DNA from 2 places in the Stenotrophomonas sp. 220_Sma genome. Region 2 is predicted to be linked to the other one. Evidence: riboswitches for the same ligand, from Rfam matches in the RefSeq annotation. Region 2 holds a riboswitch; the other holds the start of a gene.
The links. A riboswitch is a leader RNA that binds a small molecule or an ion and turns the genes downstream of it on or off. The one in region 2 is predicted to bind glycine.
Positions count from the first base shown of each region.

Region 1 (15,173 bases), 770 kb from region 2:
GCGGAAACCACCGTCGGCATCGTCGTCAGCCACGCCGCGCTCGATCATCAGATCCTCGAATTCCTCGCGGGTCTTCAGCGACGTCACCAGCTTCTGCTGCAGGGCGAACTTGGCCAGGTCACCACCGGCAGCGGCGATGCCTTCCGGCAGCGTGTCGATGCCGGCGGCCAGCTGTGCCGGATCCAGGCGGCGGGCCTTGGCGATGTCGCCCAGGTAGCGCTGCCACACGTCGTTCATCCAGAACAGGTCGGCTTCCTTGGAGGCCGGCGAAGCGGCGTCGAGCACGTAGGGTTCGGCGGCGGACTTGTACTCGCCCACCTTGAACAGGTGCACGTCCACACCCAGCTTGTCCTGCAGGCCGGTGCGGAAGTACTGGCGATAGCGGCCCAGGCCCTCGAGCACCACCGACCCCATCGGGTCCAGGTAGACCTCGTCGGCCTGTGCGGCCAGCAGGTACTGCGACTGGCCCATGCTCTCGCTGTAGGCCACCAGCTGCTTGCCGGACGCACGCAGGTCCTGCAGAGCCGCGGCCACTTCACGCAGCGAAGCGAAGCCCGACGGCTGCAGCTTGTCCAGCTCCAGCACCACGCGCTCGATCTTCTTGTCTTCCTTGGCCGACTCGATCACCCGCAGCAGGTCGCGCAGCTGGATCTCTTCGGCACCGTTGTCGCCCACCGCCTTGGCCAGCGCGCGGCTGACCGGGTCAGCGCTGAACTGCTCGACCAGGCGGCCTTCCGGCGCGATCACCAGGGTGGTGCGGTCCTGCAGCGATTTGCTGGCACCGGCGCCCATGCCGGCGGCGATGACGAACATCACCAGCAGCAGGAACAGCAGGCCGAAGAACACCAGGTTGAGGATCAACCGGCGGGTGAAGTTCATGACGTCCCACAGCCCGATGAAGAAACTGGCGACGGGGTTGCGACGCGCCGGGGGCAGCGGGGGCACGGGTTGATTCATGGAACGCTCCGGATGGCTTCTTGCCGTGGTGCCAGCATAGCCGGTGCCGTGTGATGCGGCATCGGACACAAGTCAGGGGATCGCCCGCCATGGGTCGGCAGGGCGGGCGGGACGATCAGGACAACATCGATTGGCCGATGCGCAGGCTGCTGCGACGCAGGCGCCAGCCCATCAGGATGGCGGCGGCGGTCAGGCCGACGATCAGGCCGATCCACATGCCCTGCGGGCCCATGCCCAGGCCCAGGCCGAGCCCGGCGCCGAGCGGCATGCCCAGGCCCCAGTACGCGAACATGGCGATGAACATCGGCACGCGGGTGTCCTTCAGCCCGCGCAGCGCGCCCGCCGACAGCACCTGGATGCCATCCGGGAACTGGAAGGTGGCCGCGTACAGCAGCAGGGTGGAGGCCAGGCCGGCCACCGCCAGGTCGTTGGTGTAGACACCGACGATGGCGTCATGGCCGAACAGCAGCACCGCTGCCGACAACGTCTGCGTACCCATGATGATCGCGTAGCCGGCCCAGGCCGCGCGCCGCACGCCGAAGCCATCGCCACGACCGACCGCATGGCCGACGCGCACGGTGGTGGCCTCGGCCACGCCCATCGGGATCATGAAGCACAGCTGGGCGACGTTGATCGCGATCTGGTGCGCGGCCGCTTCATTGGCACCAAGGCGGCCGATCAGCAGCGCGGTGACGATGAACAGGCCGCCCTCCATCAGCACGGTGATGCCGATCGGCAGGCCGGTGCGCAGCAGGTCCCAGATCGCCTTCCAGCGCGGTCCTTCGAAGTGCGAGAACAGCTGCAGGTGGGCAAAGCGCTTGGTGAACCACAGGTAGGTGGCGAAGGCGATCGCCTGCAGCCACATCATCACCGCCGAGGCGATGCCCAGGCCCTCGGCGCCCATTTCCGGGAAGCCGAGCTTGCCGTTGGCCAGCACGTAGCCCATCGGTGCCAGCACCAGCAGGCCACCGAAGCCGAGCAGCATGGTCGGCAGCGTCCAGTGCATGCCCTCGCTGAGATAGCGCATGCAGAAGTACAGGGTCAGCGCAGGTCCGCCCCAGCGCACCGCATGCAGGAACGCGGTGGCCCCCGGCACGATGTCCGGTGCGATGCCGAACGCAGGCAGCAGCGGCGGCACCACGGTGAGGAAGGTGAACATGATCAGGCCCAGGCCCAGCGCCAGCCACAGTGCCTGGCGGAACAGCGGGCCGATCTCGCGCTCGCGGCCGGCGCCATGCAGCTGCGACACCGAGGCGGTGAGCGAGATCAGGGTGCCGATCGGGATCAGCATCGGCAGCCACAGCAGGGCGGTGCCGATGGTCACCGCGGCCAGGGTCGCCGTGGCGTGGTGGCCGGCAATGACGTTGTCGACGAAGGAGATCAGACCGGTGGACACATGCCCGAGCACAAGCGGCAGGGCGAGCAGACCGGTAGCGCCGACTTCCTTGCTGAAGCGCGGCGTGGAGGTTGCAGTAGACATAAGGTGCTTGACGCGAACTACGGTTGCGCGCGAAGGGCACAGGCACCGGGTTGCGGGCCGCCATCTTACGCGTGCAGCGCGCGCATTCCCATGACATGGCGTGAATGCTGGGTTCCGGCAGGCCCCGGCATCACGCGTTGCGATCACGTTACGAACAGAAAAAGGGGACGGAGGGGATTAAGTCGTTTCAAGCCCGACTGTGCCGAATACGACTTAATCCCCTCCGTCCCCTTTTCTTTCTACTGCCCGGCCTGGCGCTTGAGCCAGGTATCGCGCTCGGCCGGCGGCACCGCGAGGAACGCGCCGCGGACCTTGTCGCGCTCCTGCGGTGGCGTGCGCTGTGCCACCAGGGTCAGTTGGGCCAGCTGCGCCGGGCTGAGCTGGCGCAGCACGGCCAGCGCGGCCTCGCGCTGTTCCGGCGGCACGAAGCCGAACAGGCCGTGCAGCTTGGGGAACTCCAGGCCCAGCTGCGGGCCCAGCCGCCAGCCTTCGCGGAAGGCCTGGTCCTGCGCCTGGAACTGCTGGCGCAGGCGCTGCTGCTGGTCGGCCGGCAACGCATTGAATCGCGCAGCGGCCTGACGGATCCGCTCACGCTCGCCCTCCGGCAATGCCCGCCATGCGGCGTAGTCGGCGCGGCGCTGGCGCTGCTGCTGGGCATCGAGCTGGGCGAACGCAGCGGGCGTCGTACCTGTGGTGGCCGGGGCCGCCGGTGAACTGCCCGGCACTGGCGGCGGCAGCGGCACGTTCAAGGTCTGCGGCGCGGCGGACAGCGACAACGGCAGGGCCAGCAGCAGGCTGGCGAATACGGTCTTATTCATCGGCAGCAGCGGTTTCCAGCGTGGCGCTGGCCGGCTCCGGCCGGCTCGGCTTGGATTGCGACTCGTCCACCGGCAGCGGGCCGCCCGCGGCGGTCCATGCATACAGATCGGCATCGGCCACCAGCGGATAGTCGCGGTCGGCCAGCATCGTGGCGTCGTCCGTCGCCTGCGCAGGGGTCGCGTCCGGCGTGGCATTGACCTTGCTCGGCGGCAGTGCTTCCACCGTGACGGGACCCGCCTCACCAACCACGCCTTCCGGCAGCGGTGCGTCGCTGCCGAACGAATGTCCCTGCCAATGGCGCCAGCCCAGCGCGGCGGCCAGCAGTACCACCACGGTTATCAGCAGGATCAACGGACCGCGCCAGCGCGGCTTGGCATTGGCGCGGCGGCGCTTGCCAGTGGCTGCAGCCCGCTCGTCGCGCTGCGGGGTGCGCCAGCTGGAGGTCGGCGCTTCACTGCTGTTCGTCGGTGCGGCCGGCTGTTGCAGCTGCTGCAGGCGTTTGACGGGCAGATCGCGGATGCGCAGCTGCACCTGTTCGGCCAGCTGGCGCCAGGCCGAGGCGTCGGGCTGGCCGTGCGCGTCACGCGGGCAGGCATCGGCCAGCAACTGCTGGTAGCCGGCTTCGTCCTGGTCGAGCACGCGCGTGGCGATACCTTCATCCAGGCTGCCGCCCACCCGCAGCAACAGCGCCAGGCGCGGCAACGGTCCCATCTGGCCCAAGGCGGCAAGCGGCGGCTCCCACTGGCCGCCCACCGGCTCACGCAGCGCTTGGCGCTGGCCCAGCAGGGTCCAGAAGCGGGTTGGCCACTGCGCCATCGGCAGGTCACTGGCGACCGCCGCAAACGCGCGCATCACCGCCACCAGGGTCTGTTCGGCCCGGGCAGCATCGCCGCACTGCAGTTCAGCCACCACCAGGGCGCGGCGTTCAACACCTCGCAGGAACGCCGACAGCGCGCCGGCCGCGGTCGAGGAAACAGGGGCGGGCACAGCCGTCATCGATCACTCCAAAGGTCTGCCCGCATGATAGCGGCAGGCCATCGGCGCCCGTAGGACTTGCGCCCACAGGCACTTCGTGCTGCAGGTTGTGCACAGCACCACGCTGCCTGCGCAGGAAACTGTGGCATCCAGCTGAATTCACTCTGTTTCAGCATTGCTTCACACTTAAATCATTGATTTTGATGGATTTTAAAGTATGGCGATTTTTTGACCAACCCGAGCGTGAGGCCGTCGCCATCGGCCTCCTGCGCGCCCGCCGACCGGTAACGCACAGCGTTATCCACAGAACATGTGGATAAGACTGAATCTCCAATGGACACCGATATTTAGGTGACATTTATGATTCAACGGGCCCCGCCCCGCCGCCGCCCACTCCGCCATTCGCGCGCGCATGGCCCGGTACACTGGCCCGATGCTTTCACCGATTCCGACCCTGCAGGTCGCCCTGCCCGTCCCCCTGCCCCGCCTGTTCGACTACCTGTCGCCGGAGGGCGTGGCCCCCACGGTTGCGGTCGGCTGCCGCCTGAAGGTGCCGTTCGGCAACCGTGAGCTGGTCGGTGTGGTGGTGGGACACGGCCAGACCGACGACGGCCAGGGACTCCGCCAGGCGTTGGCCTGGTGCGACCCGCAGCCGCTGCTGCAGGGTGAGCTGTGGCAGAGCCTGCAGTGGCTGGCGCGCTACACCCACGCGCCGTTGGGCGAAGTACTCAGCACCGCCCTGCCCGGCCCGCTGCGCCACGGCGAGGCCCTGCCCGACACCCATCACTGGGGCTGGCAACTGACACCCGAAGGCCATGCCCAGCGCGGGAAGCTGCGCGCCGGCAGCCGCCCGCGGCAGCTGGCCGAACTGCTGGCCGAGGCCGTGGTGGATGAAGACGTACTGGGCGAACGCATGGAGGACTGGCGCACCGCCGCACGCAGTCTGGCCAAGCGTGCACTGGCCGAGCGCGTGGCGATGACGGTGGCACCGCAGCATGCGCAGCCGCTGCCCGGGCCCACGCTCAACCCGGACCAGGCCGAGGCCGTGACTGCGATCAACGCCGCCGACGGCTTCCAGCCTTTCCTGCTGGATGGCGTGACCGGCAGCGGCAAGACCGAGGTCTACCTGCAGGCGATCATCCATTGCCTGGCACAGGGCAGGCAGGCGCTGGTGCTGGTGCCGGAAATCGGCCTGACTCCGCAGACCCTGGCACGCTTCCGCGGCCGCCTCGGCATCGCCGTGCATGCGCTGCATTCGGGCTTGAACGATAATGAGCGCGCTCGCGTCTGGGCAGCCGCCTCACGTGGTGAAGCACGCGTCATTGTCGGCACCCGCTCGGCAGTGTTCACGCCGCTGCCGCAGGCCGGTCTGCTGATCATCGACGAGGAACATGACGGCAGCTACAAGCAGCAGGACGGCATCCGCTACCACGCGCGCGATTTCGCCCTGGTGCGGGCCAAGGCCCTGGGCATCCCGGTGCTGCTGGGCAGTGCCACGCCCTCGCTGGAAACCCTGCACAACGCCTATGCCGGGCGCTACACCCACCTGCGCCTGAAGCAGCGTGCCGGCGATGCACGACCACCGCGCGTGCGCATCCTTGATGTGCGCAAACGGCCATTGCACGATGGCCTCTCGGCCGATGTTCTGGCCGGCATCGGCGAGCACCTGCAGCGTGGCCAGCAGGTGCTGGTGTTCAAGAACCGCCGTGGCTATGCGCCGGTGCTGCTGTGCCACGACTGCGGCTGGACCGCACCGTGCAACCGCTGCGATGCACCGATGACCGTGCATGGTGGCGGCCGCCGGCTGCAGTGCCACCACTGCGGTGCGCGGCAACCGGCGCCGCTGGCATGCCCGGCCTGCGGCAGCCTGGCGCTGCAGCCGCAGGGCATCGGCACCGAACGCCTGGAAGAGCACCTCACCGCCGCCTTCGCCGATTTTCCGGTGGTGCGCATCGACCGCGGCACCACCTCACGACGCGACGCACTGGAACAGCAGCTGGCGAGGCTGGGCGACCAACCCGGCATCCTGGTCGGCACGCAGATCCTGGCCAAGGGCCACGACCTGCCGAAGCTGACACTGGTGGTGGTGGTGGGCATCGACGAAGGGCTGTTCTCGGCCGACTTCCGTGCCAGTGAAAAACTGGCACAGCAGCTGATCCAGGTCGCTGGCCGCGCCGGCCGTGCACGCGATCCCGGCGAGGTCTGGCTGCAGACCCATCACCCCGGGCATCCGCTGCTGGAAACCCTGGTGAGCGGTGGCTACCACCCGTTCGCGCAGGCCGAGTTGAACCAGCGCCAGGCCGCCGGATTCCCGCCGTTCGCGCATCTGGCACTGATGCGCGCCGAGGCACAGCAGGTCGAGCATGCCAATGCGTTCCTGCTGGCGGCGCGGCAGTTGCTGGGCGAACAGAACGTGGTCGAGGCCTATGGGCCCATGCCGGCGCCGATGCCGCGGCGTGCCGGTTACCAGCGCACGCAGCTGTTGCTGTCCGCGCTTCAGCGGCCACCGCTGCATGGCGTGCTGGCCCAACTGGTGCCGCAGCTGTATGCGCTGCCGGAGGCACGCAAGGTGCGCTGGTCCCTGGATGTGGATCCGACGGATCTGTATTGAGGGCGCTGCCCAATGCTGCGTAGCGTCGAGCTTGCTCGACTGCCGTGCGCCAGAAACAGTCAAGCAAGCTCGACTCTACCGTCGGTCCGTATGGACCCGACGGATCTGTATTGAGGCAGACGAACGCTAGCGCCGGGCCATGCCCGGCGGTCCTCCGCATACCACGCTCGCCGGGCATGGCCCGGCGCTACCCCTCAGGTCAGCGGCGACATCACGCCGCGCTGGTAGGCCGGGCGTTCGCGCAGGCGGGCGTACCAGTCGGCCAGGTGCGGCAGGTCCGGGCGCTGGATGGGCAGTTCGAACCAGGCATAGATCAGCGAGCCCAGCGGGATGTCACCCATCGCGAACGTCTCGCCCGACAGCCACGGCTGTCTGGCCAACGTGGCATCGGCCATCGCCAGGTAGTCACCGGCACGCACGATGGCGGCATTGATGCGCGCTTCGTCGCGGTCAGCTGGGGCGGTGCGCATGATGCCCCAGATCAGGTCGGTGTACAGCGGCGCCATGCGCGAGGTGCTCCAGTCCATCCACTTCTCGGCCTGGGCGCGTTCCATCGGGTCTTCGGCGTACAGCGTGCCCAGCGCGTAGCGCGCACTCAGATAGCGCACGATGGCATTCGATTCCCACAGCGGCAGGCCATGGTCTTCGATCACCGGCACCAGGCTGTTGGGATTCATCGCCAGGTACTCCGGCGTCTGCGTGCCGCCGTGGCTGCCACCGACTTCGATGGATTCATACGGCAGGCCGATCTCCTCGGCGCACCACAGCACCTTGCGGACGTTGCTGGAATTGCGGCGGCCCCAGATCTTCAACATGCGGGTTTTTCCTTGCTGGCAATGCGAGCGGCAACGATACGCCTGATCGGAGTGGGTGTGTGGGTGGCGGATGTGGAATCGGGCATCTGCGCGCTGCCGGCCAGCGGCCGGCACTACCGGTTCCTTTCCGGCCAGCGGCCGGCACTACCGGTTTTTCTTCGGCAGCGCGCGCACGTAGGAGGACTTGCCGTCCTTCTTCAGCTCGAACAGCCCGATCGCTGCCAGCAGGTCACTGAGCTTGCCGTAACCGTAGTTGCGCGGGTCGAACGAGGCCTGGTTGCCGATCTGGCTGCCGACCGGGCCAAGGTGCGACCAGCCATCCTCGCCCTCGGCCGAGGACACCGCACGGCGCAGCATCTTCACCAGCCGCGTATCGCTGCGCATTTCCGCACCGCTCTTGCGTGGCCGGGCATCGTCGTTGGCAACAGGCTCGTTCGATGCCTGTTCGCTGGACGCCTGTTCGGTATCCGGCACGCTGGCATGGGTCTGGCCCAGCGCTTCCAGATAGGTGAACTTCGAGCACGCGTTGACGAACGGCTCCGGGGTTTTCTTCTCGCCGAAGCCATACACCTTCACGCCATCGGTCAGCAGGCGCATCACCATCGGGGTGAAATCGGCATCGCTGGACACGATGGCGAAGCCATCGAGATTGCGCGCGTACAGCAGGTCCATGGCATCGATCACCATCGCCATGTCCGAGGCATTCTTGCCCTTGCTGTAGGCGAACTGCTGGATCGGGCGGATCGCATATTCGTGCAGCACGGCCTCCCAACCCTTCAACCGCGGGCTCTTCCAGTTGCCATAGGCGCGGCGCACGTTGGCCACGCCGTAGCGGGCGACTTCGGCCAGGACCTCGTCGATCTTCGAGGCCGGCGCGTTGTCGGCGTCGATCAACAGGGCGATGCGCTTTTCCGGTTCGCTCATGGGCTCCTCACGGGCGGTTGCCTGAACCCGAGTATCGCCGATCCATGCGGGCGCTGACGTGACAGGGCGCCATCGTGCGAAGATGCCAGGCGCTTCCCCCAATGCCCCCACTGGAGTGAGTCGATGAGTCGCGAGCGCGTTCCCCACCTGGTTGTTGTCGGCGGCGGTTTTGCCGGTCTCTGGGCCACCCGTGCCCTGGCCCGCGAGCGCATACGCATCACCCTGGTCGACCGCCGCAACCACCATCTGTTCCAGCCACTGCTGTACCAGGTGGCCACCGCCGGCCTGTCCGCGCCGGACATCGCCGCGCCGCTGCGCCACATCCTCGGCCACCAGCGCAATGTGGAAGTCCGCCTGGGCGAAGTGGTGACCATCGACAAGCAGGCCCGGCAGATCCGCATGGCCGATGGCAGCACGCTGGACTACGACAGCCTGCTGCTGGCTACCGGCGCCACCCACGCCTACTTCGGCAACGACCAATGGGCCGATGATGCGCCCGGGCTGAAGACGCTGGACGATGCCATCGCACTGCGCCGCAAGCTGCTGCTGGCGTTCGAGCGCGCCGAGGCCGAACCGGACCCCGCGAAGAAGGCGGCGTGGCTGAGCTTCGCCGTGGTCGGCGGTGGACCTACCGGTGTTGAGCTGGCCGGCACCCTGGCAGAAATCGCGCGGCATACGCTGCGCAACGAGTTCCGCCACATCGATCCTGCCAGCGCCAAGGTGCGGCTGGTCGAGGCCGGCCCACGCGTGTTGTCTTCGTTCCCGGAAGTGCTTTCGCTGAAGGCGCGCCGTCAGCTGGAAAAGCTGGGCGTGGAAGTGCTGACCGGCACCCCGGTGAGCGACATCGACAGCCAGGGCTTCAAGCTCGGTGATCAGTTCGTGCCGGCCCGCACTGTGGTGTGGGCCGCCGGTGTGGCCGCTTCACCGCTGGCGCGCACCCTGGATGTGCCGCTGGATCGCGCCGGCCGCGTGCAGGTGCAGCCGGACCTGACCCTGCCCGACCACCCCGAGCTGTTCGTGGCCGGCGATCTGGCCGCACTGAATCAAGCCAATGGCAAGCCGGTGCCCGGCGTCGCGCCCGCCGCCAAGCAGATGGGCAAGTACGTGGCCGAAGTGATCCGCGCGCGCCTGGACGACAAGCCGGCACCAGGTCCCTTCAAGTACGCCGACTTCGGCAACCTGGCCACCATCGGCCGCATGGCCGCGATCGTGCACCTGGGCAGGCTGCAACTCTCGGGCGTCCTCGCCTGGTGGTTCTGGCTGGCCGCACACGTGTTCTTCCTGATCGGCTTCCGCAACCGCATCGTGGTGCTGCTGAACTGGGCCGTGGCGTACTGGAGCTACCAGCGCAGCGCGCGCATCATCTTCGGTGATGACCAGGAAGACCGGCGACCAGGGCGCTAGGGCCGAAGACGGACACGGGTTCTCTGCCTGGGAGTAGATCCACGCCATGCGTGGATGAATGTCTGTGCAGGCCGCATGGAGCTCAGCCACGCATGGCGTGGCTCTACTGCCTCATCAGGCCGCCGGGCACTCGCCGTTTCGACCAAACCCGGCAGAGGTCTTCCTTTCTCGCAGTACCGGCAATTGAAAGCCAAGCTCTACCTGCGGCGCCCATCGCTCACTGCGCCTTTGGTTTCGGGTACCACAGCGCGTTGACGATGACCCAGCGCTGGTCGAAGCGGCCCATGTGGAAGTAGTCGACGAACCACGGGGTTTCCAGCCGCACCGAGGCCGCGTTGCCGGTCACGTCCAGCACCGTGCAGCGGCGGTTCCATTGATCCTTCGGGGTCTTCAACGCGCCCTGCTTCGTCAGTGAGACCAGCTCTTCCTTCGACATGCGGCGCAGGCCCAGTCGCTCGTCGGGTGTCTCGCCGAGCACCGCGCGCTTGGCCAGGTCCGGGTGCAGGGAGCGGGCGACGCGCTGCGGGTCGGCCTCCAGCTGGCCGTCGACGTAATCGTGGCAGGTGGCTTCGATGGCCGCGATGGTGGCCGGGTCGGCGGCAGGGCTCGTTGCTGCGGAAAGAGCGAACAGCAGGGCAATCGTGGACATCCGGGTCTCCGGCTCTGGGCGCGGGGCGATCATCGCATGGGCAAGCCGCATCCACGCATGGCGTGGATCTACTGCATCAGGCCCATTTCGTCGACGCTCAGCTGCATGTACAGGAACGCGGCCGCTTCGTCGGTCATCGGCTGGCCCTGCGGGAAACTGTCGAGCCAGGCGGAGATGCGCGCATGCCGATGCTTCAGCGCATCAGCTATCGCGCGCTTTTCCGCGTCGGTGGCATGTTCCTGCATCTCATCGCGCAGCAGGTCATCGCCGATGCCCCATTTTTCGGCCAGCGGGATCAGGTCGACCAGATCGGGCGGCACCTGGTCGCGGCGCAGGTGGATGGGCTCGGGCGTGTCCGGGCCGCGCTGTGCGGCCAGTTCGGCGGCGCTGCCGATCTGCCCGTGCTGCAGCGGTGGCGGAGTCTGGGCGCAGGCCGACAGGGGGATACAGAACGTCAACATCAGCATCCAGCAGGATTTCATCGGACCGCTTCCTGTGTCGATGGATGTGGCGATGATGGCATGGCCCAGCACACCATCCACGCATGGCGTGGATCTACAGGACCGGGGCCTGCAGCCAGGCCAGCTTGCGTTCGCGCGGCTGCTGCTTGAGCTGCCACTCGGCCCGCGAGGCGGCGGCCCGGTCCGGGTACTCGCGCACGGCCAGCACGCGCAGTGGCGGCCGTGCCCGGGTGTAGCGCGCGCCCTTGCCGGCCTGGTGGGCGGCGAAACGCGCCTCCACATCGGTGCTGATGCCGGCGTAGTAGCTGCCATCGCGGCATTCGAGCAGGTACAGGAACCACGGGCGGAGGGACGGGGCCATGCCCGGATTATGCCGTGCTGCACTGCAGCGGATATACTGGCGCCCGAATGCAGGAGAGAGGCGCCGCGCTGGCGCCCGCCGAAGGCGCAGGCTCCCATGATCGCTCAGGCCGGTGGGCTGGAATCCCACCAACCATGCATTCGACTCGCCGAGCTGGAGAGAGGTCACCGGGCACGCCCGGGACGATCCGCCGAAGGGGCACGCGGCCAACGCCGCTGAACTCTCAGGCAAAAGGACAGCGGGAGCGGCACCGGTCATCGTCATCCCGTCATTGCGCAGGCAGTGGCGGTAGTCGCGCATGGCCGGCCCCACCGCGCCCGGAGCCTGTCCCATGCTGCTGTCCATCATCTACCTGATCGCCATTTCCGCCGAAGCCATGACCGGCGCGCTGTCCGCCGGCCGTCGCCGCATGGACCTGTTCGGGGTGGTCATGATCGCCTGCGTCACCGCCCTCGGGGGCGGTTCGCTGCGCGACATCCTGCTCGGCCACTACCCGCTGGGCTGGGTGAAGCATCCCGAGTACCTGGGCTTCACCGTGTGCGCGGCGCTGATCGCCACCTGGGTGGCGCGCTGGATGCACCACTTCCGCCGCACCTTCCTGGTGCTCGATGGCCTGGGCCTGATCGCCTTCACCCTGATCGGCTGCTCGATCGCGCGCGAGGCCGGCCATGCCATGCCGATCGTGCTGATCGCCGGCATGCTGACCGGCGCCTTCGGCGGCGTGCTGCGCGACATTCTCTGCAACGAGGTGCCGCTGATCTTCCAGAAGGAGCTGTACGCGATCATCGCGCTGCTGACCGGCGCGGCCTACCTGTTGCTGCTGCACTGGGGCGTGGCCGACGCCACCGCGATCCTGTGCTGCCTCGGCGGCGGCTTCGCGCTGCGCCTGCTGGCGATCCACTACCGCTGGGAAATGCCGAAGTTCGTCTATCACGACGAAGTGCATTGATTGTTTGACGGTAGTGCCGGCCGCTGGCCGGCAACACGGCACGCGCCCGCAGATTCCGGCAGGTTGCCGGCCAGCGGCCGGCACTACCGAATGCGTTGCATGACCATGGTCATGCGGCATTGACCGGGGTGATTGGCTACCATTGTCACCCCGTCGCTGCCGCGACGGCATCCAGCCACGCCGCGCCCGCGGCCCCGCCAGACAACTCCCTCCCCGCTGCCCGTGGTGCCGTGAACGCGCCGACGGGCCCGCATGTCCCTGCGCGCGCAGGGCGCAGGATGCCCCATGTCTGTCGCCGAAAATTCCCGCTTCCGTCGTGCCCGCCTGTTGTGGGCGGTGCTGGCCATCGCCCTCGTCGCCGTTCTGGCGTGGTGGCTGTGGCCCCGGAACGGCGCCGGCAGCAGCGACGATGCGCCGGGCAAGACGGTGCCGGTACGCGTGGCACGCGCCAGCGCCGAGCCGCTGGTGCTGCGCCTGAAGGCGGTCGGTACGGTCACCCCGCTGCACAGCGTGGTGGTACGCAGCCGCGTGGATGGCGAACTGCTGCGGCTGCATTTCCAGGAAGGCCAGCAGGTGAAGGCCGGCGATCTGCTGGCGCAGATCGACCCGCGCCCGTATGAAGTGAAGCTGGCACAGGCTCAGGGTACCCAGCAGCAGAATCTGGCCGAGCTGGAAAACGCCGAGCGCCAGCTGCAGCGCTACCGCGAACTGCAGAAGCAGAACTACGTGTCCGGGCAGGAACTGAGCGACCAGCAGAGCAAGGTGCGCCAGCTGCAGGGCCGCCGCCTCAGCGATCAGGCGTCTGTTGATGAAGCGCGCCTGCAGCTGCAGTACACCCGCATCACCGCGCCGGTCAGTGGCCGCGTCGGGCTGCGCCGGTTGGACGTGGGCAACCTGGTGCGCGCCAGCGATGCCGAAGGCCTGGTGACGCTGGCGCAGACCGCGCCGATCAGCGTGCTGTTCACCGTGCCCGAACCCGAGCTGCCTGCGCTGCTCGATGCCGTGCAGGCGCAACCGGCACTGGCGGTGGAAACCTGGGACCGCGAAGAACGCCGGCAGCTGGCCCGCGGCTCGCTGTCCAGCGTCGACAACCGCATCGATACCACCACCGGCACGTTGAAACTGCGTGCGCACTTCGACAACCACGATCTGGCGCTGTTCCCCAACCAGTTCGTCAACGTCCGCCTGCAGCTGGGCGAGCAGCCCGCGCTGCTGATTCCCGATGCCGCCGTGCAGTTCGGCAGCCAGGGCAACTACGTGCATATCGTCGACAAGGACAGCAAGGCACAACGCCGCACCGTGGTGCTCGGTCCAGCCGATGATGGACGCGTGGCCGTGCGCTCCGGGCTGGCCGCAGGGGACAAGGTGGTGATTGAAGGCATCGACGGGCTGGAAGACGGCACGGCGGTGGAGATCATCACCGAGGAGGCCGCGACCAAGGCCGGCGCATGAACCTCTCGCGCCCGTTCATCCTGCGCCCGGTCGCAACGACTCTCCTGATGGTGGCGCTGCTGCTGTCCGGCGTGCTGGCCTATCGCCTGCTGCCGGTGGCCGCGCTGCCGCAGGTCGATTACCCGATCATCCAGATCACCACGCTGTATCCGGGGGCCAGCCCCGAACTGACCACACGCACCATCACCGCACCGCTGGAGCGCCAACTCGGGCAGATTCCCGGCCTGAAACAACTGTCGTCGACCAGTTCCGGTGGCGCCTCGGTCATTACCCTGCAGTTCGGGCTGGAGGTGTCGCTGGGTGTGGCCGAGCAGGACGTGCAGGCCGCCATCAACGCGGCGGGCAGCTTCCTGCCCGGGGACCTGCCTGTGCCGCCGGTGTACCGCAAGGTCAACCCGGCCGACACCCCCATCCTGACCTTGGCGGTGACCTCGCAAGGCCTGTCGCTGCCGCAGGTGCACGATCTGGTGGATACGCGCATCGCCCAGCGCCTGGCGCAGTTGCCCGGCGTCGGCCTGGTCAGCCTGGCCGGTGGCCAGCGCCCGGCGGTGCGCATCCAGGTCAATCCAGCGGCGCTGGCCGCCAACAACCTGGGCATGGACCACATCCGCACCGCCATCGCCGCCGCCAACGTCAACCTGCCCAAGGGCAGTTTCGATGGCCCGATCCGCGCGGTGATGCTCGATGCCAACGATCAGATGCGCAGCGTGGATGAGTACCGTGCCCTGATACTGGCCTGGCGCGACGGCGCGCCGCTGCGGCTGGGCGATGTAGCCACCATTACCGATGGCGCCGAGAACCGGCAGCTGGCCGCCTGGAGCGGTACCACGCCGGCAGTGCTGGTGAACATCCAGCGCCAGCCCGGCGCCAACGTGATCGCCGTGGTCGAGCAGGTGCGTACGCTGCTGCCGCAGCTGCAGGCCACGCTGCCCGCCGGCGTGCAGATGAATGTACTGAGCGACCGCACCGAATCGATCCGCGCGTCGGTGCGCGGCGTGCAGAAAGAACTGGTACTGGCCATCGGCCTGGTGGTGCTGGTCACCTGGGTGTTCCTGCGCAATCTGCCGGCCACGCTCATTCCCAGCGTCGCGGTGCCGCTGTCGCTCATCGGCACCTTCGCGGTGATGCTGCTGGCCGGCTATTCGCTCAACAACCTCACCCTGATGGCGCTGACCATCGCCACCGGCTTCGTGGTGGACGATGCCATCGTGATGCTGGAGAACATCGCCCGCCATCTGGAGGAAGGCGAAAGCCCCCGCGATGCAGCGCTGAAAGGCGCAGCCGAGATCGGCTTCACCCTGGTGTCGCTGACTGTT
Region 1 is NZ_CM151348.1:4,393,729-4,408,901, forward strand. It holds gene sppA (signal peptide peptidase SppA) at 1-957, opposite strand, end outside; gene ACZLIB_RS20490 (MATE family efflux transporter) at 1,073-2,437, opposite strand; gene ACZLIB_RS20495 (DUF3106 domain-containing protein) at 2,677-3,255, opposite strand; gene ACZLIB_RS20500 (hypothetical protein) at 3,248-4,252, opposite strand; gene ACZLIB_RS20505 (primosomal protein N') at 4,665-6,842, shown strand; gene ACZLIB_RS20510 (glutathione S-transferase family protein) at 7,037-7,657, opposite strand; gene ACZLIB_RS20515 (NYN domain-containing protein) at 7,802-8,581, opposite strand; gene ACZLIB_RS20520 (NAD(P)/FAD-dependent oxidoreductase) at 8,705-9,985, shown strand; gene ACZLIB_RS20525 (nuclear transport factor 2 family protein) at 10,203-10,634, opposite strand; gene ACZLIB_RS20530 (hypothetical protein) at 10,703-11,116, opposite strand; gene ACZLIB_RS20535 (GIY-YIG nuclease family protein) at 11,190-11,456, opposite strand; glycine riboswitch at 11,497-11,586, shown strand; glycine riboswitch at 11,600-11,703, shown strand; gene ACZLIB_RS20540 (trimeric intracellular cation channel family protein) at 11,788-12,405, shown strand; gene ACZLIB_RS20545 (MdtA/MuxA family multidrug efflux RND transporter periplasmic adaptor subunit) at 12,691-13,857, shown strand; gene ACZLIB_RS20550 (multidrug efflux RND transporter permease subunit) at 13,854-15,173, shown strand, end outside.
Region 1: linked by a shared signal. The riboswitch ahead of ACZLIB_RS20540 (trimeric intracellular cation channel family protein) and the one ahead of gcvP (aminomethyl-transferring glycine dehydrogenase) in region 2 are both predicted to bind glycine.

Region 2 (15,173 bases):
ACAGGCTCAGCGTGTCCGAATCCTGCCAGCGATAGTGCGGTTCGTGCTCGACATGCTCGACGATGCTGTCGAGCTCGGAGTTGAGCAGCGCGCGCCAGGCGGCATGCTCGGCGTGCTCGTGCACGTAGTTGCCGACGCTGAACACCGCGATCGACAGCAGCGCCAGATAGCCCAGCAACCACCACACCACGCGCCGGTACAACGGCCCCGGCTTACGCGCCCTCATCAGCATTCCTGCCGGCGTCGGCACCCTCCACTACCGCCAACCGGTAACCCACGCGCGGCAGGGTGTGGATCAGCTTCTCGGCAAACGGACCGTCAACGCTGCGACGCAACTCGTAGACATGCGAACGCAGCAGGTCGCCATCCGGCGGCTCGTCGCCCCACAGGGCGAACTCCAGCTGCTGTCGCGTCACCGCACCCGGGCTGGCCCGCATCAGCACTTCCAGCAGCTTGCGGCAGGCCGGGTACAGGTGCAGCACCTGGCCCTCACGCTGGGCCTCCAGCGTCGCCAGGTCCAGCACCAGGTCGCCCACCTGCAGGCGCTTGCGCGGGTTGCGACCCTGCGCGCGCAGCAACAGGGCCTCCAGCCGCACCTCCAGCTCGGGCAGCGCGAAGGGCTTGGTCAAGTAGTCGTCGGCGCCAGCGCGGAAGCCGGCGATCTTGTCCGGAAGTTCGTCGCGCGCGGTCAGCATGATCACCGGCACCTCCGACGCATGCTCGGCGCGCAGCCGGCGCAGCACTTCCGGTCCCTCCATGCGCGGCAGCATCCAGTCCAGGATCACCGCATCGTAGGGGTGGCTGCCGGCCAGGTGCAGGCCGGTGATGCCATCCGGGGCCACGTCCAGCACATGCCCGCGCGACTCGAAATAGTCGAACAGGTTGGCCACCAGCTGGCGGTTGTCCTCGATCACCAACAGACGCATGCACGAAACATCCACGGAAGTTCGTACCATGGTAGCGCCGCCCATGTCGGAATGCGGTCGTCCCGCCCCCTTCTGACGCTTTTCCCACCCCCGCCACCTCAGAATGGCTGTTTTGCTCCCGGAGCCTGCCGTGCCCGTAGCCCTGCCCCGCCGTTGGCGCCTGCCCCTGTTGTGGCTGCTGATCATTGCTGCATTGGCAGCGGGCATCGGCCTTCGGCAGCCGCAGCCACCGGACGAGCCGCGCTTCGTGCTGGCCGCGCGGACCATGGTCGAGAGCGGGCAATGGCTGCTGCCGCATCGTGGCAGCGAGCTGTATGCCGAGAAACCACCGGTATTCATGTGGCTGCAGGCGGCCGCCTACGAGGTGGTCGGCAGCTGGCAATGGTCGTTCCTGCTGCCGTCATTGCTGGGCGCCCTGCTGAGTCTGTGGCTGGTGTCGGATCTGGCACGGCGGCTGTGGTCGCCGCGGCATTCCATCTATGCCCTCGCGGCGCTGTTCTGCACCCTGCAGTTCGGGCTGATGGCCAAGCGTGCGCAGATCGACATGGTGCTGGTGGGGATGACCACCGTCGCCCTATGGGGCTTGATGCGGCACCTGTGCGAACGTCGCAACCTGCCCGCGTTGTGGCTGGCCGGTTTCGCCGCCGGTGTCGGCACGGTGACCAAGGGCGTGGGTTTCCTGCCGCTGCTGCTGGTGCTGCCCTGGTTCGGCTGGTGGCTGTACCAGCGCCGTCGCGGGCACCGTGTGGAGGGTCCGCACCCGGCAACGCTGCTGTGGTTGATCCCGGCGTTCCTGCTGGGCGTGGGCGTGTGGCTGGCGCCGCTGGGCTGGGCCCTGCTGCATACGCCCAGCGCCGAACTGCAGGCCTACGCGCACGAGCTGTTGTTCAAGCAGACCGGCACCCGCTACGCCAATGCCTGGCACCACCGGCAGCCGGCCTGGTACTACCTGCAGGTGATCCTGACCCTGTGGCTGCCGGGCAGCCTGCTGCTGCCGATGCTGTTCAAGCCCTGGTGGCGCCGCATCCGTCGTGGCGATCGCCGCCAGTGGCTGCTGCTGGGCTGGGCCGTACTGGTACTGGTGTTCTTCAGTGCCAGCCCGGGCAAGCGCGAGGTGTACCTGCTGCCGATGCTGCCGGCGATGGCACTGGCCGTGGCGCCGCTGCTGCCCGGCCTGCTGCGCCGCGTGTGCGTGCGCCGCTACCTGTTCGGCTACAGCGTGGTGCTGATGCTGGCCACCGGCGTACTCGGCGTGATGCTGATGACCGAGCACCCATGGGCGTTGGTGCAACTGCAACGCCGCGCCATGCCCGAGACGTTGCTGCCGGTGCTGGGCGATGGCCTGCTGACCTTCGCCATTGCCCTGGCCACGCTGATCGTGTGGCTGCGGGTACGCCGTGCCGCGACGCTGGTACTGCTGACCCACGGCATGCTGTGGATGCTCTACGGCCTGGTGCTGATGCCTGCCCTGGACCCCTTCGCTTCGGCGTCGGCACTCATGCGCCGGGTGGGCGCGCGGATCGGACCCGACGCCGAACTGGCGCTGGTGGCCTGGCGCGAGCAGAACCTGTTGCAGGCCGACCGGCCGGTGCGCGAGTTCGGCTTCAAGCGGCCCTGGGCCGAGCAGTGGCACGACGCCGGCCCGTGGCTGGCCGAGGCACCGGACAAGCGCTGGCTGCTGGTGCTGGACGATGCGATGAGCCCGTGCGTGGACCCGGGCAAGGTGATCGATATCGGTATTGCCAACAGGAATCGCTGGCAACTGCTTCCCGGTACCGCGTGGGACGCGGAATGCCACGCCGAACGGGCCGGCGCGACCGCTGAAGAAGACTGAACGCTGACACGTGCCGGGCAAGCATTAACCCGGCACGAACGAGCGTCCGACCCTTCTCCGACATCCAGGTGACGAGCATGGCCGCGGATTCCCGACCCGCCCTTTCCCAGCATGCCCGTCCGTCCCCTTGATTCGGTAGCGCCGCTTGCGACATCGCCACTGGCGTCAAAATTCGCCGTAACTCACCTCTGGCTGCCTGTCGTAATCGGTCTGCCCGTGTTTACGCTGCTGATGGGTTTCGGCGGCGACCAATGGGTGGCCGATCACCTGTTCCGCCTTGAGGGTGGCCATTGGGCGCTACAGGACGCCTGGGTCACCCGCACGGTGGTGCACAAGGCCGGCAAGTGGCTGAGCACGGCTGCTGCGCTCGTGGCGATCCTGCTGTGCTTCCACCACTGGCGAAAGGGTCGCGATCGCACCCTGCGGTGGGCGCTGCTTTATGTCGTGATTGCCATGGCCCTGGGCACCGGTGTGATCTCCCTGCTGAAGTCGCTGGTGCCCATGGAATGCCCCTGGGACCTGCTGCGCTACGGCGGCCACCAGCCGTTCATCGGGCTTTTCACGGCGCGCCCCGCAGGCATGGCCGCGCAGGCCTGCTTCCCGGCCGGCCACGCCAGCGCAGGTTATGCATGGTTGTCCCTGTACTTTTTCGCCTTGCTGTGGCGCCCTTCATGGCGCTGGGCCGGGTTGTGGATCGGCCTTGGCACCGGCCTGGTATTCGGCGTGAGCCAGCAGCTGCGGGGCGCGCATTTCCTTTCGCATGACGTTGCTACTGCGTTGATCTGCTGGCTGCTTTCGCTGGGCCTGTATCTGATCGTCAAGCGCGTCCTGGCCCGCCGTCAGCTGGACCGTCCCCACCGCCAGGAGGCAAACGCATGAGTGCATCGGTCCAACGCCCCGCCCGCCTTCCCGCGTTGGCGAACCTTCGCCGCTGGCGGCCGCAGCTGTCCACCGAAGCACTGATCGCACTGACCAGCCTGTTCTTCGCGGTGGCAGGCAATGGCCTGTTCTGGCACAGCGCGATGGCCAGCCATCCGGGCAGCCTGCGCTACGCGCTGTCGCTGCTGCTGTTGCTGCTGGGTGCGCACGGCGTGCTGCTGGGCATCCTGGTCTGGCGCTGGAACGCCAAGGTGGTGATCAGCCTGCTGTTGCTGGTAACCGCCTTCGCTGCGCACTACATGAGCCGCTACCACATCTACCTGGATGCGGACATGCTGCGCAACGTGCTGGCGACCGACCCCAAGGAAAGCCGCGAGCTGATGACCGTGTCACTGCTGTGGCCGGTACTGCTGCTGGCGGTGCTGCCGATGATCGTGCTGTGGCGCGTGCAGCTGCGCCGTCGCAGCTGGGGCCGCAGCCTGCTGTGGCGCCTCGGCTTCCTGGTGGTGGCGGCGGTGACTGCCGTCGGCGGCGCGTTGATCTCGTTCCAGGACGTCTCCGCACTGATGCGCAACCAGCGCGAAGTGCGTTACCTCGCGACGCCGGCCAACGTACTGCTGGGCATGCCGCGTGCACTGCGTGGCGACAATCCGGTGCAGCGCGCGCCGAAACTGCCGATCGGCACCGATGCCAAGGCCACCCCGCGCGCGCCGGCCAGCAAGCCGCGCCTGCTGGTGATCGTCATGGGCGAGACCGTGCGCGCGCAGAACTGGGGCCTCAACGGTGGCCGCAACACCACCCCGGAACTGGCCCAGGCCAGTGTGGTCAATTTCCCGGATATGCATTCGTGCGGTACCAGCACCGAGGTTTCACTGCCGTGCCTGTTCTCGCCATGGGGCCGCCATGACTACGACGAGAAGAAGATCCGCGCGCACCAGTCGCTGCTGCACGTATTGAACCGCGCCGGCATCGCGCCGCTGTGGCGTGACAACCAGTCTGGCTGCAAGGGCGTGTGCGAAGGCCTGGACTTCCAGTCATTGTCCGATGCGACCACCCCGGGCCTGTGCGCTGACGGCCGCTGCATGGACGAAATCCTGCTGCAGGACCTGGCCACCCAGGTGCGTGCAAAGCCGGGCGACCGGGTGGTGGTGCTGCATCAGCTGGGCAACCACGGCCCGGCCTACTTCGAGCGCTACCCGCCCGCGTTCCGCCGCTTCACCCCCACCTGCGATACCCGCGACATCGGCCGCTGCTCGCGCGAAGAGATCACCAACAGTTACGACAACGCCGTGCTGTACACCGATCACTTCCTGACCAAGACCATCGGTACGCTGCAGGGCATGCAGGACTACGACACGGCGATGATCTACCTGTCCGACCACGGCGAGTCGCTGGGCGAGAAGGGCCTATTCCTGCATGGCGTGCCCTACGCCATCGCCCCGGCCGAGCAGACCCGGGTGCCGATGACGATGTGGTTCTCGCAGGGCTTCGCCAGCAGCCGCGGGCTGGACCTGCAGTGCGTGCGCAAGCGTTCGGCGGCCTACACCGACCATGACAACCTGTTCCCGTCGGTGCTGGGCCTGATGCAGGTGAAGACCTCGCTGTACGAGCGCGACCGCGACGTATTCGCCAACTGCGAGGGTTGAGGGTTGTTCGGCAGGGCTTGCAGCCCTGCACCTGCAGAGGCAACCGCAACCGCAACGGCCGAAGCAACAGCAACAGCGTGCATTCCGTGGGATGGCGGGGTGGGTCCGGTGGCGGGGGACGCCGTGAATCCGTCCCTGGAGGCTTGGCAGCCGCATCCATGCGGCTGACACCCCCGCCACCGGACCCACCCCGCCTTTGACAGTTTCCTGCGACCTGTTGAATCTCAATCGATCAATTTCGAATATCTGACAGATTCCATCCACGCATGGCGTGGATCTACCAGATCGCGGGGAACTGTCAGAGGTGGGGCGGTGTGGGCTTGCAGGACCGTTGGCGCCATGGATGGCGCCATCGAGCCCCCATGGACGGGTTTACGGCGTGTCCTGCAAGTCCACACCGCCCCGCCAAACCACGGATCGCCCGCTTCTGCTGTTGCTTCGGCCTTTGCCGTTGCTTCGGCGGGTGCAGGGCGCAGCCCTGCCGAACCCAACCGACTTCCGCCACTTGCAGTGGCGGCGACTGCCCACTAGCCTTCGGCCGTCGTTCACCACCCAAGGACCGCCCGTGAAACACCGTCATCTCCTGCTGGCCTCGGCTGTCGCCGCCGCCACGCTGGCCCTGGCCGCCTGCAAGAAGGAAGCTGCGCCAGGCACCGATACCGCCAGCAGCAGCGCCCCGGCCGGCGAAACCGCCGACCAGTTCGTGGCCCGCATCAATGCCGAATTCAAGGCCGCCTACCCGGAGATGACCTCGGCGCAGTGGCTGTCCTCCACCTACATCAACAGTGATTCGGAGCGCATCGCGGCCAAGGCCAACGAGCGCTCGCTGACCCAGCTCAACAGCTGGATCGAACAGGCCGCCAGGTTCGACGGCAAGCCGATGAGCGAGGACAGCAAGCGCGCGATCCACCTGCTGAAGCTGATGTCCTCGATGCCGGCACCGCGTGACCCTGCCAAGCTGGCCGAGCTGACCCAGATCGCCACCCGCATGGAAGGCAGCTACGGTGCCGGCAAGTACTGCACCGATGCCAACGATCCCAACTCCTGCCGCCAGCTGGGCGAGCTGGAGCAGGTGCTCGCGCGCAGCCGCGACTACGACAAGCAGCTCGATGCCTGGCAGGGCTGGCACAGCACCACCAAGAGCATGCGCGGCGACTACCAGAAGTTCGTCGGCCTGGTGAACGAAGGCGCCAAGGGCATGGGCTTCACCGATGCCGGCCAGATGTGGCGCAGCGGCTATGACATGCCGCCGGAACAGATCGGCCCGGAAACCGATCGCCTGTGGGAACAGGTCAAGCCGATGTACGAGCAGCTGCACTGCTACGCACGCGGCAAGCTGGACAAGACCTACGGCAAGGACAAGGCCGAAGTAGGCAACGGCCTGATCGCCGCGCACCTGCTGGGCAACATGTGGCAGCAGGACTGGTCGAATCTGTGGGACCAGCTGGAGCCGTATCCGGGTGCCGGCAGCCTGGACATCACTGCAGCGCTTGAAAAGCAGTACCAGACCAACCTGAGCGCGGCGCTGGCCAAGGCCGGCAAGGATGCCAACGTAGCGGCGCAGTACAAGGCACAGCGCGAGGCCGAACTGCGTACCGCCAAGCAGATGACCGAGCGCGCCCAGGACTTCTACGTGTCGCTGGGCATGCCGTCGCTGCCGCAGTCGTACTGGGAAAAGACCCAGTTCATCAAGCCCGACGATCGCGACGTGGTCTGCCACGCCAGCGCCTGGGACATGAACATGGAAGGCGACGTGCGCACCAAGATGTGCATCAAGCCGAACGAAGAGAACTTCACCACCATCTACCACGAGCTGGGCCACATCTATTACGACCTGGCCTACAACCCGCTGCCGCCGCTGTTCCAGGGCGGTGCCAACGATGGCTTCCATGAAGCGATCGGCGACACCATCGTGCTGGCGATGACGCCCAAGTACCTCAGCTCGATCGGCCTGGTTGATGCGCCGACCGAAAGCCGCGAAGCGGTCATCAACAACCAGATGCGCATGGCGCTGTCGGGCGTGTCGTTCCTGCCGTTCGGGCTGATGATCGACCGCTGGCGCTGGGGCGTGTTCGATGGTTCGATCACCGCCGACAACTACAACAAGGCGTGGTGGGACCTGAAGGCCAAGTACCAGGGCGTGGCGCCGGCCAGCACCCGTGGCGAAGAGTTCTTCGATCCGGGCGCGAAGTACCACGTGCCGGGCAACACCCCGTACACCCGCTACTTCCTGGCGCGCATCCTGCAGTTCCAGTTCTACAAGGGCCTGTGCGACGCGTCCGGCTACAAGGGCCCGCTGCATGAGTGCACCTTCTACGGCAACAAGGAAGCCGGCCAGAAGTACTGGGCGATGCTGAGCAAGGGTGCCAGCCAGCCGTGGCAGGCCACACTGAAGGAACTGACCGGCACCGACAAGCTCGATGCCGGCCCGATGATCGAGTACTTCACCCCGGTCAACGAGTGGCTGAAGCAGCAGAACGAAGGCCAGATGTGCGGCTGGCAGGCCAACGCGGCCCCGGCGGCGAAATGAGAAAAGGGGCGGGTCCGCGAGGATCCGCCCCTTTCCGGTAGTGCCGGCCGCTGGCCGGCAACTGCACGGTGGACATCTGTCTGGCAGCCGGCCAGCGGCCGGCTCTACCGAAACAGCAATCAAACGAAGGCCAGATGTGTGGCTGGCAGGCCAACGCGGCCCCGGCGGCGAATTGAGAAAAGGGCGGGTCCGCGAGGACCCGCCCCTTTCCGGTAGTGCCGGCCGCTGGCCGGCAACTGCACGGTGGACATCTGTCTGGCAGCCGGCCAGCGGCCGGCTCTACCGAAACAGCAATCAAACGAAGGCCAGATGTGCGGCTGGCAGGCCAACGCGGCCCCGGCGGCGAATTGAGAAAAGGGGCGGGTCCGCGAGGATCCGCCCCTTTCCGGTAGTGCCGGCCGCTGGCCGGCAACTCCGCGATGAAGACCCAACCGGCAGCCGGCCAGCGGCCGGCTCTACCGAAATGCCTGTCAGCTGTTCTTCTTCGCGGCCATCGCTGCGGCCAGCTCGGCCTTGAATTCCTCGAAGGTCTGGCCCTTCTCCTTCGCTTCGGCCTGCGCGGCATCGCGCAGCGCATCGGAGTACATCAGGCGCACCGGCGTGCCGTTGCGCTCGTGCAGTTCACCGGCCTGCATGATCAGCGCCAGCACCTGCGCAGCACTCTCGCTGTGGCCAGCGATGCGGCCGTCCATGCCCAGCACCCATTCGCCGTCACGGCGCACGACACCGGCCAGCAGGGTGCGCTGCGCATCGCGCAGCTCGGCATGCGGTTCCACCGGCGATGCCTGCGCGGCGGCCTTGTTGGCGGCCTGCTTTTCCTGGCGACGGCGCTGGTCGCGGCGGGTCTTGGAGCTGGTGGACATGGTGCGGTACCGCTGCGAAGGGGGGCGCAAGGATAGCGCACCCCGCCCGCAGCGCTGCTTCACGCGTGCTCGATCCAGTACGGTCAGTCCAGCACCTTGCCGTGCCGCCAGTAGCCCATGAAGGTGATCGCGCGACGGTCCAGCCCGCAGTCACGCACCAGATGGCGGCGGATCGCCATCACCGCACCCGCCTCGCCGGCCACCCAGGCATACAGCGGCCCGGCCACGCTGGCATCGGCCTGCTCCCAGAGGATCTGCGTATCGACGTCGATCTCCTCCAGCGCATCGCCAGCAGCCACGCTCGAGGTCGCTGACAGCCGTTCCTGGACCGCCTGCAGCAGGGGCTGCCCATAGTCCGCCTGCCCGCGCGGCAGCCAGACCAGCTCGGCCGTGGCCGGCGCCTTCAGCGGTACCGCGTCGCCGGCCTGGGCCACTTCCAGCAGGGCCAGCGTGCGCGGCGGATCCGCCATGGTTGCCAGTTCCTCGAGGATGCCGGCCACTGCCGGCAAGGCGGTCTCGTCAGCCACCAGCAGTACCTGGCCAATCCCTACCGGCGGTTTCCACTCCCAGCCTTCGCTGCTCTCGGCGCAGTCGGCGTCCGGGGCCAGCAGCACCACGCGGTCTCCCGGCCTTGCATGCATGGCCCAGCGTGAAGCGGGCCCGGTCACGCCGTGGATGACGAAATCGACGTCGACCTCGCCCTGCTCGGCGCGTAGCTGGCGGATCGTGTAGGTGCGCATCGGCGGGCGCTGATCGTCCGGCAGCGCCCGGTAGCGCGGGTACCAGTCCTCGCCGCTGGGGACCTGTGGCACCTCCTGGCCGGGCAAGGGGAAGAACACCTTGATCCGCTGGTCCGGGCCTTCGGTCTTCATCCGCGCCACGTCGGCACCGGTGAACACCATGCGGTCCAGGGAAGGGGAGAGAACGCGGCGCTCCTTCAGCGCCACCTCGAACAGGCGGTAGGTCTGCTGCGCAGCCATGGGGGAACCTCATGCAACGACATCGGATTGGCTGGCTGTCGTGCATCCACGCACCGGCTGGCTGGAATGCCCAGCCTAGTCCGGTTGTCCGCGGCTGCAAGGATGTGCCGGCATCCCCGTCCGCCCTACCCCTGCGCGCTGCTCAATGGCCCGTGCAGGCTGCCTGCGCCGCGCGCTCGCGCTGGTGTTCCCAGTACCAGAACACGAAGCCGGCGCCGAAGAACGCGGCCTGGCCCAAGGCCAGGTGCAGCGGGCTGGCGCTGAGCAGCGGCGACACCACGCCGGCCACCACGGTGCTGATCATCAGCTGCACGAAGGCCTGCAGCGACGAGGCCAGGCCGCGCTGGTGCGGGTACATGTCCAGCACCGCCAGCGCCAGGATCGGGAAGATCAGCGCCATGCCCATGCCGCCCAGGAAGATCGGCAGCACCGCCCACGGCAGCACGAACTGCGGGGCCAGCGCCACGTAGCCGACGTTCAACAGCACCGACAGCGCGCACAGGCCGAAACCGATGGCGACCTGGCGGGTAGGCGTGGTGTGCCCGGCCATGCGCCCAGACAGGAACGAGCCGGTGGTCATGCCGCCGATGGTGGGGATGAACAGCCAGGCGAAGCCGCCCTCGCCCAGATGCAGGTGCTGCATCACGAACACCGGCGCCGAGGAGATGTACAGGAAGATGCCACCGAAGCCGATGCTGCCGGCCAGCGCCAGGCGCAGGAAGCGCGGGTTGAAGCCGATGCGCAGGTAATCACGCATCAACGTGCGCGGCGACAACGGCACGCGCGCTTCAACCGGATGGGTCTCCGGCAGGTAGCGCGCAGTGGCCGCCAGCAGGACCAGCCCGAACACCACCAGGAACCAGAAGATCAGTGGCCAGCCGGCGCCGCTGAGCAGGATCCAGCCGCCGATGATCGGTGCGATGGCCGGGGCGATGCCGAACAGCATCGACACCTGGCTCATCAGTCGCTGCGCGTCGTGGCCGTGGTACAGGTCGCGGATCACCGCTCGGCCGACGATCATGCCGACACCTGCCGACAGGCCCTGCAGCGCGCGGAACGCCAGCAGCGTGGTGAGGTCGGTGGACAGCGCGCAGCCGACCGAGGCGCCGACGAACACCACCAGGCCACCGAGGATCACCCACTTGCGGCCCCAGGCATCGGACAGCGGGCCGTGCGCCAGGCTCATCAGGCCGTAGAACAGCAGGTACACGCTGATGGTCTGCTGCACCGCCACTTCGTCCACCGCCAGGCGCTGGGCCAGCTGCGGGAACGCCGGGAAGATGGTGTCGATCGAGAACGGACCGAACATGGCCAGGCCGGCAAGCAGCAGGGCCATGCGGCGGGTGGAAGGAGCAACAGCGGCGGTCATGGAGAAGGCGTCCGGCAGGGCCATGCGCGGCACGCACGGCGGGCGCCGGTCCCCCTGCAGCAGGGACGGCGCCAGATTAATTCGGGTATCCACCCATCATAGGTGGGGATTGCGCCCGATGCCATGCAGCGGTGCACAAAACGCACGGCCGGGCCATCGGCCATTCAGGCGCGGCGGCCATGCCTGGAGGCGGCCGGCGCGCCCGCAACGGGCTATAATCGGCGGGCAACACGGTGGGAGAAGCGGAACACCGCTGCCGAAGGCGCAACGCCCGTAATCGCTCAGGCCCGATACCACCCGTAACACAACTCTGGAGAGACCGGTTCGATCCGGCGCCGAAGGGGCACGAAGCTGCGGTTCGCCGCGCTTCCAAACTCTCAGGCAAAAGGACAGAGGGGCGCCCCGCAGACCGCCGACCGGCGGCTTGTGCCCGTGCGTGTGCCCTTTCCTGACGGATCCTTCGCCATGTCCCAGAACACCCCTTCCCTGCGTGAGCTCGAGCACCACAATGCGTTCGTCGAGCGCCACATCGGCCCCAACGACGCCGAGATCGCGCAGATGCTCGATGTCGTCGGCCACGCGTCGCTGGATGGCATGACCGATGCCATCGTACCGGCCAAGATCAAGTCGCCGGCGCCGCTGGCACTGCCGGAATCGATGACCGAAGTGCAGGCACTGGCGAAGATCCGTGCGATCGCCGACAAGAACACCGTGCTGCGCAGCTTCATCGGCCAGGGCTACTACGGTACCCACACGCCGAACGTGATCCTGCGCAACATCCTGGAAAACCCGGCCTGGTACACCGCCTACACCCCGTACCAGGCGGAAATCTCGCAGGGCCGCATGGAAGCGCTGATCAACTTCCAGACCCTGTGCGCCGACCTCACCGGCATGGAAATCGCCAACGCCTCGCTGCTGGACGAAGCCACTGCCGCCGCCGAAGCGATGACCCTGGCCAAGCGTTCGGCCAAGTCGAAGTCGGACACCTTCTTCGTGCACGACGCCGTGCACCCGCAGACGCTGGAACTGCTGCGCACCCGCGCCGAGCCCATGGGCATCGTGCTGCGCGTCGGCACTCCGGCCGAAGCGCTGGAAGCGGAAGCCTTCGGCCTGCTGCTGCAGTATCCGGATACCTTCGGCCAGGTGGGCGATTACAAGGCGCTGGTCGATGCCGTGCACGCACGCGGCGGCCTGGTGGCCGTGGCCACCGACCTGCTGGCCCTGACCCTGCTGGCCGCTCCGGGCGAATGGGGCGCGGACATCGTGGTCGGCAACAGCCAGCGTTTCGGCGTGCCGTTCGGCTTCGGTGGCCCGCACGCCGCCTTCATGGCCTGCCGTGACGCCTACAAGCGCTCGATGCCGGGCCGCCTGATCGGCGTCTCGATCGACGCGCAGGGCAACCCGGCCTACCGCCTGACCCTGCAGACCCGCGAGCAGCACATCCGCCGCGAGAAGGCCACGTCCAACATCTGCACCGCACAGGTGCTGCTGGCGGTGATGGCCTCGATGTACGCCGTTTACCACGGCCCGGACGGCCTGACCCGCATCGCCCGCCGCACCCATCGCCTGGCCTCGATCCTGGCCGCCGCGCTGCGCAACGCCGGCGTGCAGGTCGGTGGTGACTTCTTCGACACCCTGCATGTCACCGGCGTGCATGCCGATGAGATCCACGCCAAGGCCCGCGCCGCCGGCTACAACCTGCGCGCGATCGACAGCGACTCGGTCGGCATCAGCCTGGACGAAACCACCACCCGCGCCGACATCGTGGCCGTGGCTGCCGTGTTCGGTGCCACGCTGGACGTCGACGCGCTGGATGCCAGCACCGCCGACGCGTTGCCGGCCGGCCTGCTGCGCCAGTCCGCTTTCCTGACCCACCCGGTGTTCAACACCCACCACAGCGAGCACGAGCTGCTGCGCTACCTGCGTTCGCTGGCCGACAAGGACCTGGCAATGGACCGCACGATGATCCCGCTGGGCTCGTGCACCATGAAGCTCAACGCCACCGCCGAGATGATCCCGGTGACCTGGCCGGAGTTCTCGCAGATCCACCCGCTGGTGCCGGCCGACCAGGCGCTGGGCTACAAGGAACTGATCGACACGCTGGAAGCGATGCTGGTCGAATGCACCGGCTACGACGCGGTCAGCCTGCAGCCGAATTCCGGCGCACAGGGCGAGTACGCCGGCCTGCTGGCGATCCGCGCCTACCACCGCTCGCGCGGCGAAGGCCACCGCGACATCTGCCTCATCCCGGATTCGGCACACGGCACCAACCCGGCTTCGGCACAGATGTGCGGCATGAAGGTGGTGGTGACCAAGACCGATGCCAACGGCAACGTCGACGTCGAGGACATCCGCCTCAACGCCGAGAAGTACAGCGACCGCCTGGCCGCGATCATGATGACCTACCCGTCCACGCACGGCGTGTTCGAGGAAGAGGTGGTGGAGATCTGCGAGATCATCCACCAGCACGGCGGCCAGGTGTACACCGACGGTGCCAACATGAACGCCCTGGTGGGCGTGGCCAAGCCGGGCAAGTGGGGTTCGGACGTTTCGCACCTGAACCTGCACAAGACCTTCTGCATCCCGCACGGCGGCGGCGGCCCGGGCGTCGGCCCGTGCGCGGTGAAGGAGCACCTGGCACCGTTCCTGCCGGGCAAGCTGGGTGACAACGGCCCGGTCGGCATGGTCAGCGCAGCCAGCTTCGGCAGCGCCTCGATCCTGCCGATCAGCTGGATGTACATCGCGATGATGGGCCGCGACGGCCTGCGCAAGGCCACCCAGGTCGCGCAGCTCAACGCCAACTACATCGCCAAGCGCCTGGCCCCGCACTTCAAGACCCTGTACACCGGCCGCAACGGCCTGGTGGCACACGAGTGCATCCTGGACGTGCGCCCGCTGGAGAAGACCAGCGGCATCGGCGCCGAGGACGTGGCCAAGCGCCTGATCGACTTCGGCTTCCACGCCCCGACCCTGAGCTTCCCGGTGGCCGGCACGCTGATGGTGGAGCCGACCGAGAGCGAGTCGCTGCATGAGCTGGATCGCTTCATCGACGCGATGATCCAGATCCGCGAGGAAATCACCGCGATCGAAGACGGCCGCCTGGACCGCGAGGACAACCCGCTGAAGAACGCGCCGCATACCGCGACCGCGGTGACCGCTAGCGAGTGGACCCACGCCTACCCGCGTGAACTGGCTGCGTTCCCGCTGCCGAGCCTGAAGCTGCAGAAGTACTGGCCGCCGGTGGCACGCGTGGACAACGTGTACGGCGACAAGAACGTGATGTGCGCCTGCATCCCGGTCGATGCCTACAAGGATGATGAAGTCGAGGCGTGATTCCTCGCTGCATCGGTAAACAGAACGGCCCGCGCAAGCGGGCCGTTTTCATAAGCGCGTGTGGACCAAGGTCCACACCCACAAACATCCGATCACGGATCCGGCATCTGCCCCAGGCTCAACTGCCACGAGACACCGAAGCGGTCCTGCACCCAGCCGTAGCGGTTGCTGAAATCGTAGTCACCCACCGGCATCAACCAATGGCCGCCCTCACCCAGCACGCGTGCGGCACGCTCGAACTGCTCGGCGCCGGAGCACTCCACGAACAGCGAGATCGACGGTGAGAAGGTGAAATCATGCACGTCCAGGCTGTCGAAGCACAGGTAGTGGGTTCCACCGAGCAGGAAGATGGCCTGGCGGACCTGCCCGGGCACGCCGGCACCGGCGCCGTCCGGATGGCGCTGCATTGCCAGCAGGCGGAAATCGGCGAAGGCCTCGGCATACAGGGCCAGGGCCGCTTCGGCCTGGCCGGTGAACATCAGGAAGGGGCGGCTGCGCAGCATGCGGTACTCCTGGTCGACGGGCCGCGGACGGCCCACACGATCAGGATGGCACGGCGGATGTGCAGCCCCCGTGGTAGTGCCGGCCGCTGGCCGGCAGCTTCAGTCACGCCTCGCGCATGCGCCGGGCGATGGCGCTGCTGGCGGCGATCGTGGCAGTCAGTGCCACCATCGACAGGAACTGCAGGCGGGTGTGCGACTCGCTCAGCAGCAGGCCGAAGATCAGTGCCAGGATCGCCAGCGCGCAGCAGGTCAGCCACGGGAAGCCGGCCATGCGGAACGGCAGGCGGGTACCCAGGCGATCCGCGCGGCG
Region 2 is NZ_CM151348.1:3,625,687-3,640,859, forward strand. It holds gene ACZLIB_RS17060 (sensor histidine kinase) at 1-226, opposite strand, end outside; gene ACZLIB_RS17065 (response regulator transcription factor) at 213-926, opposite strand; gene ACZLIB_RS17070 (ArnT family glycosyltransferase) at 1,057-2,760, shown strand; gene ACZLIB_RS17075 (phosphatase PAP2 family protein) at 2,872-3,639, shown strand; gene ACZLIB_RS17080 (phosphoethanolamine transferase) at 3,636-5,285, shown strand; gene ACZLIB_RS17085 (M2 family metallopeptidase) at 5,851-7,815, shown strand; gene ACZLIB_RS17090 (hypothetical protein) at 8,286-8,678, opposite strand; gene ACZLIB_RS17095 (siderophore-interacting protein) at 8,762-9,658, opposite strand; gene ACZLIB_RS17100 (multidrug effflux MFS transporter) at 9,801-11,027, opposite strand; glycine riboswitch at 11,328-11,430, shown strand; gene gcvP (aminomethyl-transferring glycine dehydrogenase) at 11,493-14,360, shown strand; gene ACZLIB_RS17110 (VOC family protein) at 14,453-14,863, opposite strand; gene ACZLIB_RS17115 (amino acid permease) at 14,967-15,173, opposite strand, start outside.